3 regions of the Sporosarcina newyorkensis genome follow, and region 2 is predicted to be linked to each of the others. Evidence: riboswitches for the same ligand, from Rfam matches in the RefSeq annotation. Region 2 holds a riboswitch; each other region holds the start of a gene.
What was found. Region 2 has a riboswitch for cobalamin ahead of metE (5-methyltetrahydropteroyltriglutamate--homocysteine S-methyltransferase). Riboswitches for the same ligand answer to the same signal wherever they lie in the genome.
Positions count from the first base shown of each region.

Region 1: another riboswitch for cobalamin. It lies ahead of B5D59_RS16360 (ribonucleoside-diphosphate reductase subunit alpha); the one in region 2 lies ahead of metE (5-methyltetrahydropteroyltriglutamate--homocysteine S-methyltransferase).
Region 3: another riboswitch for cobalamin. It lies ahead of cobJ (precorrin-3B C(17)-methyltransferase); the one in region 2 lies ahead of metE (5-methyltetrahydropteroyltriglutamate--homocysteine S-methyltransferase).

Region 1 is NZ_FUYJ01000010.1:125,351-128,547, forward strand. It holds gene B5D59_RS16360 (ribonucleoside-diphosphate reductase subunit alpha) at 1-1,266, opposite strand, end outside; cobalamin riboswitch at 1,440-1,615, opposite strand; gene B5D59_RS16365 (DedA family protein) at 1,828-2,478, shown strand; gene B5D59_RS16370 (IclR family transcriptional regulator) at 3,166-3,197, opposite strand, start outside.
Region 2 is NZ_FUYJ01000006.1:69,611-72,807, forward strand. It holds gene B5D59_RS12065 (malate synthase G) at 1-1,152, opposite strand, end outside; cobalamin riboswitch at 1,510-1,643, shown strand; gene metE (5-methyltetrahydropteroyltriglutamate--homocysteine S-methyltransferase) at 1,787-3,197, shown strand, end outside.
Region 3 is NZ_FUYJ01000007.1:144,038-147,234, reverse strand. It holds gene B5D59_RS13720 (DoxX family membrane protein) at 90-635, opposite strand; cobalamin riboswitch at 949-1,124, shown strand; gene cobJ (precorrin-3B C(17)-methyltransferase) at 1,258-2,940, shown strand; gene cobK (precorrin-6A reductase) at 2,950-3,197, shown strand, end outside.

The DNA of each region.
Region 1 (3,197 bases), on a different contig from region 2:
CGACAATTGTTGGTGCTTTGTTAAGGAATATCCAGACAAATTTTCAGTATCTGACGCCTTCCGTAAGCAGCCGTTCCGGATTCCGTTCCCTGCAATTTCATTCCTTACTTTTTGCCACTCTTCTGTTGTATAACTACGTTGTTCAAAGTAGCTTCCACTCTGCCAATCTGAGCCCTCAAATTGAAGATACGGACCTTTTTCCTTCGCCAGTTGCAATGAAGTTTTTATCACATGTAGATTAATTTCTTCAGATAGTTCTTCAATGAATGACACTGCCTGTTCCGAATGTAAGCTAATTCGTTGATCTGCAAGCGCTTCTTCCCATCCGGCTGCTTCAATTTGCAGATCTCGTCTATTGTCTTCTCGTTCCCATACATCCAAGATGCCATTAAGCAAACGGACATGAATTCCACAAACACGAGCCAAGATGTTTCTCCGTAGCACTTTCGACAGCTGGATATGCGAATGCAATCCTTTTGTTCCACGCTGAAAGTCATCGTCAAAATGGAAAACGATGCCGTCACTAGCTAACAGCTGCTTCATCAGTCCGATAGCGGAAAGCCTTTTGTGCGTGATGGATGGGTTCGCAACGGCCCGACGGAACGACTCACTGCCGACGTCCTGCAGAGAACCATTCATCACGCGACGTACTTCCTCCATATCAAATACGAGCCAAGATCCACATGCCTTCACCTGTTCCATAAATGTAGTAGGAATACGGACGTGCTTTTCCTTCACTTGACTGGCCAAAAATGATGGAATCCGTGAATCCAAGAGATTCATTGAATGAAGACGACGTACAGGTTGCCCTGGATAGAATGTCTTGCCGAAAAACGCCATGATATCATCCGGTAACGTCACATACCCCATACTCAAGACCCAATAGGCTTCTCGTACTTTTTGCAACCGTTGCACAGTTTCATCCCGCATGGCTGCCATCGCAATAAGCATCAGCCGTTCTTGCGGCAGTCCCAGTCTTCGATCATAATGATTGCAAGTGACAAATTCTTTCATATACTGAAGAAGCTGTTTAGCGGATAGCAATTGATCTCGCTCCGGCATAATTTGCAATCCTAGCCATTTGATTTCATTGGATGAATAGTGATTGATCCAGCTTCCATATAAACCGTCACTCACCAGCTTCCGCACTACTTGATGAAATCCTTGGTATGCTGGCTTTTTGTGCAATTGTTCCGCTTGTCTATACAAAACTTCGAGCAACGCACGTTCATGTGTACGTTCGTCTGATTGTTCGAGAACTCTCATTTCGCCGTCTCCTTTCCTATACAACAAAAAAACAATCATCCTGGCTCTTCGGCAGGATGATTGTAATAGTTGTGATTGAGGAAACAAAAATAGGCAGCTCTAAAGAACTTCATGCAAATCGCATGAACCGCAGAGACCCTTTTGCCCCCACCTCTCAACCCCCGAAGAAAGTGTTGCTTTGACGATGTCTGGCAGGTCTCCTGGCTTCACTTCATCCTTCCGCCAAGCCTTCCCATGTCTCCATAGTGGCTTTTCTCAGCGGTCGTCCGTGTGTACAGTTGCGGGGACAGCTCCGATTTTCGGATTCCCTTTTACACCTTGATAGGTACCAACGCATCGTGCAAACTCATTTAGTATTTTATTTATTCTAGTTTACCATGAATAGTCGGAGAGGTGGTAGAAATAGTTGTTGCCTTACCTTTCGTTTAAGGAGTGTGATCATTTGGAGGCTGCATCACAATTGAGTTATTCATGACAAGCATGCGAAAAAGAAGTATAATATCTATGGTTGACTCGTATGTTTAAGAGAAAAAAATAATCTACTCGAAAGTGAGAATAGGAATGACATTCATCCAAAACATAATAAGCTTTATCTTACACATTGATGAACACTTGATTGAAATTATTCAAAACTTTGGAAATTGGTCCTATGTTATTCTATTTTTAATTGTGTTTGTTGAAACAGGTATTGTTATTTTCCCTTTTTTGCCGGGTGATTCACTTTTGTTTGCAGCTGGTGCTCTCGCTGCGATGGATGCATTTAATATTGTCCTATTAATCTTAGTATTCTTTGTAGCCGCAGTATTAGGGGATACAATAAATTATCATATCGGTAAAGCAGTAGGAACAGCAATCACTCAAAATAGACGGATGGGTAAATTTATTGACCAGAAAAAGATGAGAAAAGCTGAGGATTTCTTTAATAAGCATGGTGGTAAAACGATCGTCATTGCTCGTTTCATGCCATTTGTCCGTACGTTTATACCGTTTATTGCAGGCTCAAGTCGAATGAACTATCGATATTTCTTCGCTTACAATGTAATTGGTGCTGTACTATGGGTGGGACTATTTACAACAGTTGGTTACCTGTTTGGAAATATCCCGTTTGTTAAAAATAATTTCTCAACCATTATTCTGTCAGTAATTTTTCTCTCAGTTCTGCCAGTCTTCTATTCTTTTGCAAAGAGTCGTTTCCAAATACAAAAGAATTGAGCAATCGTTGAAGCAAGTTCTGTGTAAATAGTGCACACCAAAAATTGAACGATGGAGCAGTACAGATTGGTTCTAACAGAGAATGGTCGTTACTGATAATCGTGAATTTCTCTACTTCTTTATAACCATCTATACGACTCTTAACAACCGCTGCCTTAAGAATGGTGGTTGTTGGAGTCTATTTTTTCCAATCGTCTTTTGGTTACCTACGGTGCGAAATAGTTACCTTAAATACCGAGTTATTTTTTCGCTGAATAACTCTAACGTATTAACATATTTTATTATACCGAACAATGATGCAGCGAGAACTTTTAAATTTCTATTACATATCAACAATTATTATATCTATACTTCGTTCTCCCGTTCTCTTTGGTAGAAGCAAATTTTACAATTTTCACATTCATTTCCACATTTGCTTTTTCCCTCTACTTGCTTCTCAGAATTTACTATTTTAGTATCTCTTACCCTCATTACCTGCTCTGCTTGTTTCGTACTTTCCACTTTCCTCACTCCTTATCCTAAATTTATAAATTAAATTTAACAGAATACCGGAGTGGTTTACCTTGTGTTTTTTCATAATGTGGAATAGACAGAATATTTAATGTCTTTTAAGAGCGCATGACATTACTGTATTCTCTCCATTTAGAAATACAAATAACTTTTACAATAGACTTAGCAATAGAATTATCAAATTTCAATATATCCTAATTCCTTTGAAA
Region 2 (3,197 bases):
GTTTTTGAACTCTGCATCATCTTTCAGATTATGTGTTGCAATCAACGAAGTTACGACACCATCTAAAATTCCTTCAGGTACTTCGTTGCCGTTTTCATCTAAAATCGCATTATTTGTCATCAAATGACCTACGTTACGGACGAACATTAATGAACGGCCGTGTAGCGATAGCTCTTTGCCGTCTGGTGTTTTGTATGTGCGGTCTGGATTCATTCTTCGAGTGACCGTCTTGCTGCCTCGTTTGAACGATGCTTCCAGATCACCTTTCATCAAACCTAACCAGTTGCGGTAGACCCCCACTTTATCTTCAGCATCTACTGCTGCGATCGAGTCTTCACAGTCCATCAACGTAGAAAGTGCTGCTTCCAAAATCAAGTCTTTCACACCCGCCGCATCGTCTTTCCCAATTGGATGGTTTCGATCGATTGCAATTTCGATATGCAATCCGTTATTCGTCAACAAGACAGCGGAAGGTGCGTCTTCCGAACCGTTAAAGCCAGCCAGTTTAGAAGCATCTTTCAAGCCTGTTTTATTGCCATTCTGAAGTGTCACTTCAAGTTTTCCACTAACGATTGCATACGCTGTGGCGTCTGCATGTGTCCCTTCCGCAAGCGGTGCTGCTTGATCTAATAACTCTTTTGCAAAGTTGATAACTTTCTGTCCTCGGATCGGATTGTACTGTACGCCAGCTTCAGCTCCACCTTCATCACTGATGACATCCGTTCCGTACAATGCATCATATAGACTTCCCCATCTTGCGTTTGCCGCGTTCAACGCATAGCGGGCATTGTCGACAGGCACGACCAATTGGGAGCCTGCTTGAATAGCGATTTCATCATCGACATTGGAAGTTGTCACTTGGAAGTCCTCAACAATCGGTTCCAAATAGCCAATTTCCTTTAAAAATTCTTTATAGTTAGCAGAATCTGCTGTTTCTTTATTGTTTTGATGCCATTCATTGATCTTTTTTTGCAATTCGCTTCGTTTCTCTAACAGCGCTTTGTTTTCAGGAGCAAGTTCATGAATGAGCGAATCAAAGTTTGTCCAAAATTGTTCTTTTTGGATTTCTAAGCCTAATAGAACTTCCTCATTAACAAAGTTGTATAGTTCTTTTGCGACTTGCAGCTTGCCTACTTTTTCATAATTTGTCATAGAATAAAGCCACCCCTTAAGTTTTTTTGCGCTGCTCTGTTGTATAACATACAGCGATAAACACGATTCTTCCTCAATTGATCATAGGTGCCCCCACAGCCAATAATCAAGATTTCTTCGTATGAATGACGATTCATGTCCTAATTTGAAGTCGTGTTATTACTTATCATACCTAAACTCTATAAAACTTTCAACAGAATTGTGTAAATTTTCACACCTTCTTTTTTGAAAGAGAATTTGTTACTTTTGTACAGTTATATAACAGATGACAAAAAAAGAGTATTGCTTAATTATCTATTTACCAGCAAGTTGACACTCAACGAACCTTATGATAGTTTTAGAGACAATCATCATGAATTGAATAGTTTGAAAACAGGTGAAATGATCATTGCTTTCATTTCTTAAAAGGGAATCCTTTTCTTGGAGCGGTCCCGCCACTGTGAAGACGTGCTTACGTCCAGCCAGATACCTGCCTGTTTTCATAACGCTTAATCCTACGGTGAATAGGGAGGTGTTAGACACACGGCAAACGATGCACGCTTATTTAGGCATGCATTTTACACATACGTGCATTTCTAACATTCTTTGTTAGGAATGCTTTTTTTATTGGATAAAATCATGAGGGGGAAATCAAATGGTAAAAAGCAGTATTGTCGGCTATCCTGTTATTGGCGAAAACCGGGAGTGGAAACGAGCGTTAGAAGCATTTTGGGCAGAAATAATTTCGGAAGAAGAACTTCTGCGGACAACAAAAGACATCCGTTTAGCCAACCTGAAGAAACAACAAGACGCAGGAGTAGACCGAATTGCAGTCGGCGATTTCACATTGTATGACCGGGTGCTCGATACATCCACAATGTTCGGAATCATCCCTTCACGCTATCATTGGAAAGGCGGTCAAGTGTCGATATCCACTTATTTTTCAATGGCACGCGGTAATGACGATGCTGTCGCTTCCGAAATGACGAAATGGTTCAACACGAACTATCACTACATTGTCCCCGAGTATGAAGGACAACGTTTTCAATTGACTGAGAACAAACCACTTACTGCATACCGCGAAGCAAAGAAAGAACTCGGTATCGAGGGGAAACCTGTTCTACTCGGCCCCTACACTTTATTGAAACTTTCTAAAGGGTATGAAGAAATAGACGTACCTTCTATCATTCTGCAATTGATTCCTCTTTATCAAAAGGTATTGCAAGAATTACAGGATGAAGGCGTTCAATGGGTGCAAATTGATGAACCAATTCTTTGCACTTCCATTTCTTCTGATGAAATGAAAACCGTAACTGAAATTTACTTGCAGTTAACAAAAAACATAAATAGCTTGAACGTTTTAGTGCAAACATACTTTGATTCAGTTGAGCACTATGAAGCAACACTTGCATTACCAGTAGCTGGAATTGGTCTTGATTTCGTGCATGGCGGTGTCAAAAACTTGGAAAACCTTAAGAAATACAGCTTCCCTGATGATAAAGTACTCGCTGCTGGTATTGTGGACGGTCGGAATATTTGGCGATCAGATTTGAACGTCAAGCTGTCATTACTAGGAAAGATTCAACAGCATGTAGAGTCCGGAAACGTTTGGATCCAGCCATCCAGCAGTCTGCTTCACGTACCCGTGACAATTCAGTCAGAGCAGAAATTAGATTCAACAATTAAGAATGCACTTTCATTTGCGGATGAAAAAATTAAAGAACTCAATGTACTGAAAGCTGCGTTGCAACAAGGTAAAGAAAGCGTCGCTTCAGATTTCAAACAAAATGAAGCCGCTCTTACTGCATTCAATCAACTCCCTGCCCGCAAACGCGAGGAGGTTCGACAAGCAAGTTCAGGCAGTACTTTGTCTGACAGCAAGCGGAATCTGCCGTTCGCAGAGCGGAAATTGAAGCAGCAAGAGAAGTTCCAATTACCTGTATTGCCTACAACCACAATCGGCAGTTTCCCCCAAACGCCTGAAGTACGTATAACACGTACAAAATGGAGAAAAGGCGAAATTACGGATCAGCAGTACAAAGACTTTGTAAAAGCGGAAATTAAGG
Region 3 (3,197 bases), on a different contig from region 2:
CTCAAAACGTTAATATTGGGTTCACTTCAATTTTTACGATCTCTTCCCGAGTTTTCAGGAAGAGATTTTTTCATTTTCGACGTCTACCTTCATAACTTGTCATTCTTCACCCAAGGCGTACCTAGCATCGGCAATGCCCAACGGTCGAGGCCATACCAGCCTGCTACTTTCCATGCGAGTACGATCCAAGTTGCGAGAATGAACAATAGGGGGTTTGTGCTAAGAGTACCTGCAAACAGAAAACTGACATTCATGAACGCACCGAAGAAAGCAGCAATTCCTGTCAACAATCCTAAGATCAAACCGAGACCAACAAGCATCTCCCCATAAGCAACTATGAAACCGAATACCTTGGCGTTCGGCAAGACGACATTTTCCAGAAATGATGCATACCAGTTGGTCACATCTCCGCCTTCAGTCGATTTTTCAAGAGCGCCGCTTACAAATCCATGGATGGCGACACCTGCATTTTCACCGGTCCATGCATCGCTCATTGCTTTTCCCCAGCCGGCCTTCAACCAAGCAAATCCGACATAAACCCGAATGACTAACCAAATAAGTCCGGAGCGAGAATCGTTGAATAAAAACTGTGAAATGGGGTTCTCTGGTATTAGGATTGCTTTATTTTCCTTCATAATAACCACCTCCAATGAACAGTTTACACTACAACTTAATGCCTATCCGAAAAGTTCACAACCTTGTAATTAAAGAGTGTGAATAGTTTACGAAATGTATAAATATGCTTGACTTTGATGGGATGATTCTAAAATATAACAAAGTTATCCTGTACGTATCTACCTTGCTCATGATTGCGCTCATGATAAGTTTTGTATAGGAATAGAAATTACAATTATCCAAAGCGTTTCCAGAATCTAGTTTATGGATTCATAAATAAATCTAAAGGAAGTTTGTAGATTTAGAGATTGTATGTTATATTTATGAAAATTAAATAAACTAATTTAAATAAGTGCTCACATAGTGAGGTAAAAGGGAAACTAGTGAAAGTCTAGTACAGCCCCCGCTACTGTAAAGCTGATGAAATTACAATACCACTGAGAAATCGGGAAGGTGTAAGAGTAAAATGAAGCTTGAGTCAGGAAACCTGCTTATTTAAACGACACATACTTTTCGGAGGGAGAAGTATAGGCGGGACAATAAAATTAATTGTTTTATGTTTCAGTATGATTTCTATTATACTTTCACATGCCTACATTCCTTTGAAAAGGAGTGTAGGCATTTTTTATTTGGAGGGAAACCATGAAAAAGGGAAAAATTTTCGTCGTTGGATTCGGTCCCGGAGCTACTGAACATATAACAGGACGAGCATTAGAGGCGCTGCAAGAAAGTAATTATATTATTGGTTATAAAACGTACGTAGAGTTGATTAAGCATTTAGTAACAGCGAAGTCCATTGTTAGTACAGGCATGACTGAAGAAGTGTCACGTGCACAAGATGCTGTTAAGAAAGCGGAGACTGGCGGTATTGTTTCAGTGATCTCGAGCGGTGATTCAGGTGCATACGGTATGGCTGGATTAGTTTATGAAGTGCTGATTGAAAAAGGTTGGACTGAAGCAGAAGGAATTGAAGTGGAAATTGTGCCAGGTATTTCGGCGATCAATTCATGTGCGAGCTTACTGGGCGCACCTGTCATGCATGATGCTTGTACGATCAGTTTAAGTGACCATTTAACACCTTGGACTGTTATCGAAAAACGTATTGAAGCAGCGGGTATGGCGGATTTTGTAGTAGCTTTATACAATCCGAAAAGTGGACGTCGGACGCGTCAAATTGTAGAGGCACAAAGGATTTTACTGAAATATCGTTCCCCTGATACACCTGTAGGGCTAGTGAAAAGTGCTTATCGTGAAAATCAACATATTGTCCTGACAACATTAGCGGAAATGCTAGAGCATGATATCGGGATGTTGACTACTGTCATTATCGGTAACTCTTCGACTTTCTTTTATGATAATAAAATTATTACTCCGAGAGGATATCAACGTAAGTATACATTAGGGGAAGGTAAACAAAGTTTAAAACCGCACCAGCGTTTGAAAAAGGAAGCGGAACCATGGGCGCTTGATCAAGAAACTGGGGAGGCGCAGTCCGGTCATGAAGAAATTATAAGTAAGAAACCAGAGGACACACCAATGCCAAAACAGGCAGAAGTGGAACGGTCAGAACCAGCACCGGAACAAAAGGTTCAGTCATTGGATATGGCTTTAAAAGCACTATCTATGGTGACGAAAGAGGAAGTGGAAAACCCTTTTTTGGTGAGACAGCCGATTGAAGATATCTTTGAGTTTTCCGTTTCACCAGGCGTTGCCAACAAACTGATTACAGCAGAACAAATGCGTGTATTGGCTGAAGTCGTTGGTGAGAAAGGTACCTTGGAATATACTCCAAACCATCATTTCGTAGTAAAGGTTACGACAGATGACCCTGAAGCGATTGTTGAAAAGCTAGAACACATTAACTTGACTGTTATGCCGGCAGGGGAAGTCTTAAAAGTCAAAGCTTGTGATTTTTGCTATGGGGAAAAGGCGGATTCTATCCCATACGCGGAAGAAATCGCAGCGAAGTTTGAAGGGATGAAGCTTCCGAAGCAGTTGCATGTCGGATTCAATGGATGCGGGATGGCGTGTTATCGCCCGGTGTTCGATGATATTGGCATCGTTTATCGGAAGAAAAAATTCGATTTATTTATTGGAGCGAAGCCGGTTGGTCGTACTGCTCATGCGGCTCAGCCAGTTGCAGAGGGAATTGAACCGGAAGATTTAATTCCGCTAGTAACAAAAATTATAGAAGAATACGAACAAAATGCGCATCCTAACGAACGTTTCTTCAAGTATTTCAAACGTGTTAAAAAAGTTTTGAATTATGACTATTACGATATGAGCTGCAAGATTGAAGTAGAGCCAGCACCTTGCGGGGACTAGGAGGAAACTATGATTTTATTTTTAGCAGGCACTAGCGATGCTAGAGCTCTAGCCATTCATTTACAGGGTCTTGGCTATCCTTTAATCGCCACGGTCGTTACCGAATCTGCAGCTGAAAGTTTAAAAGCAAATGATCTTTCCTATCGGGTAGGAAGACTAACAGTGGAGGACATGATCGCGCTAATCCAGAAGCATGAGATGACTTGTGTCGTCGATGCCAGCCATCCTTACGCAGAAGAAGCATCGAAAACCGCAAT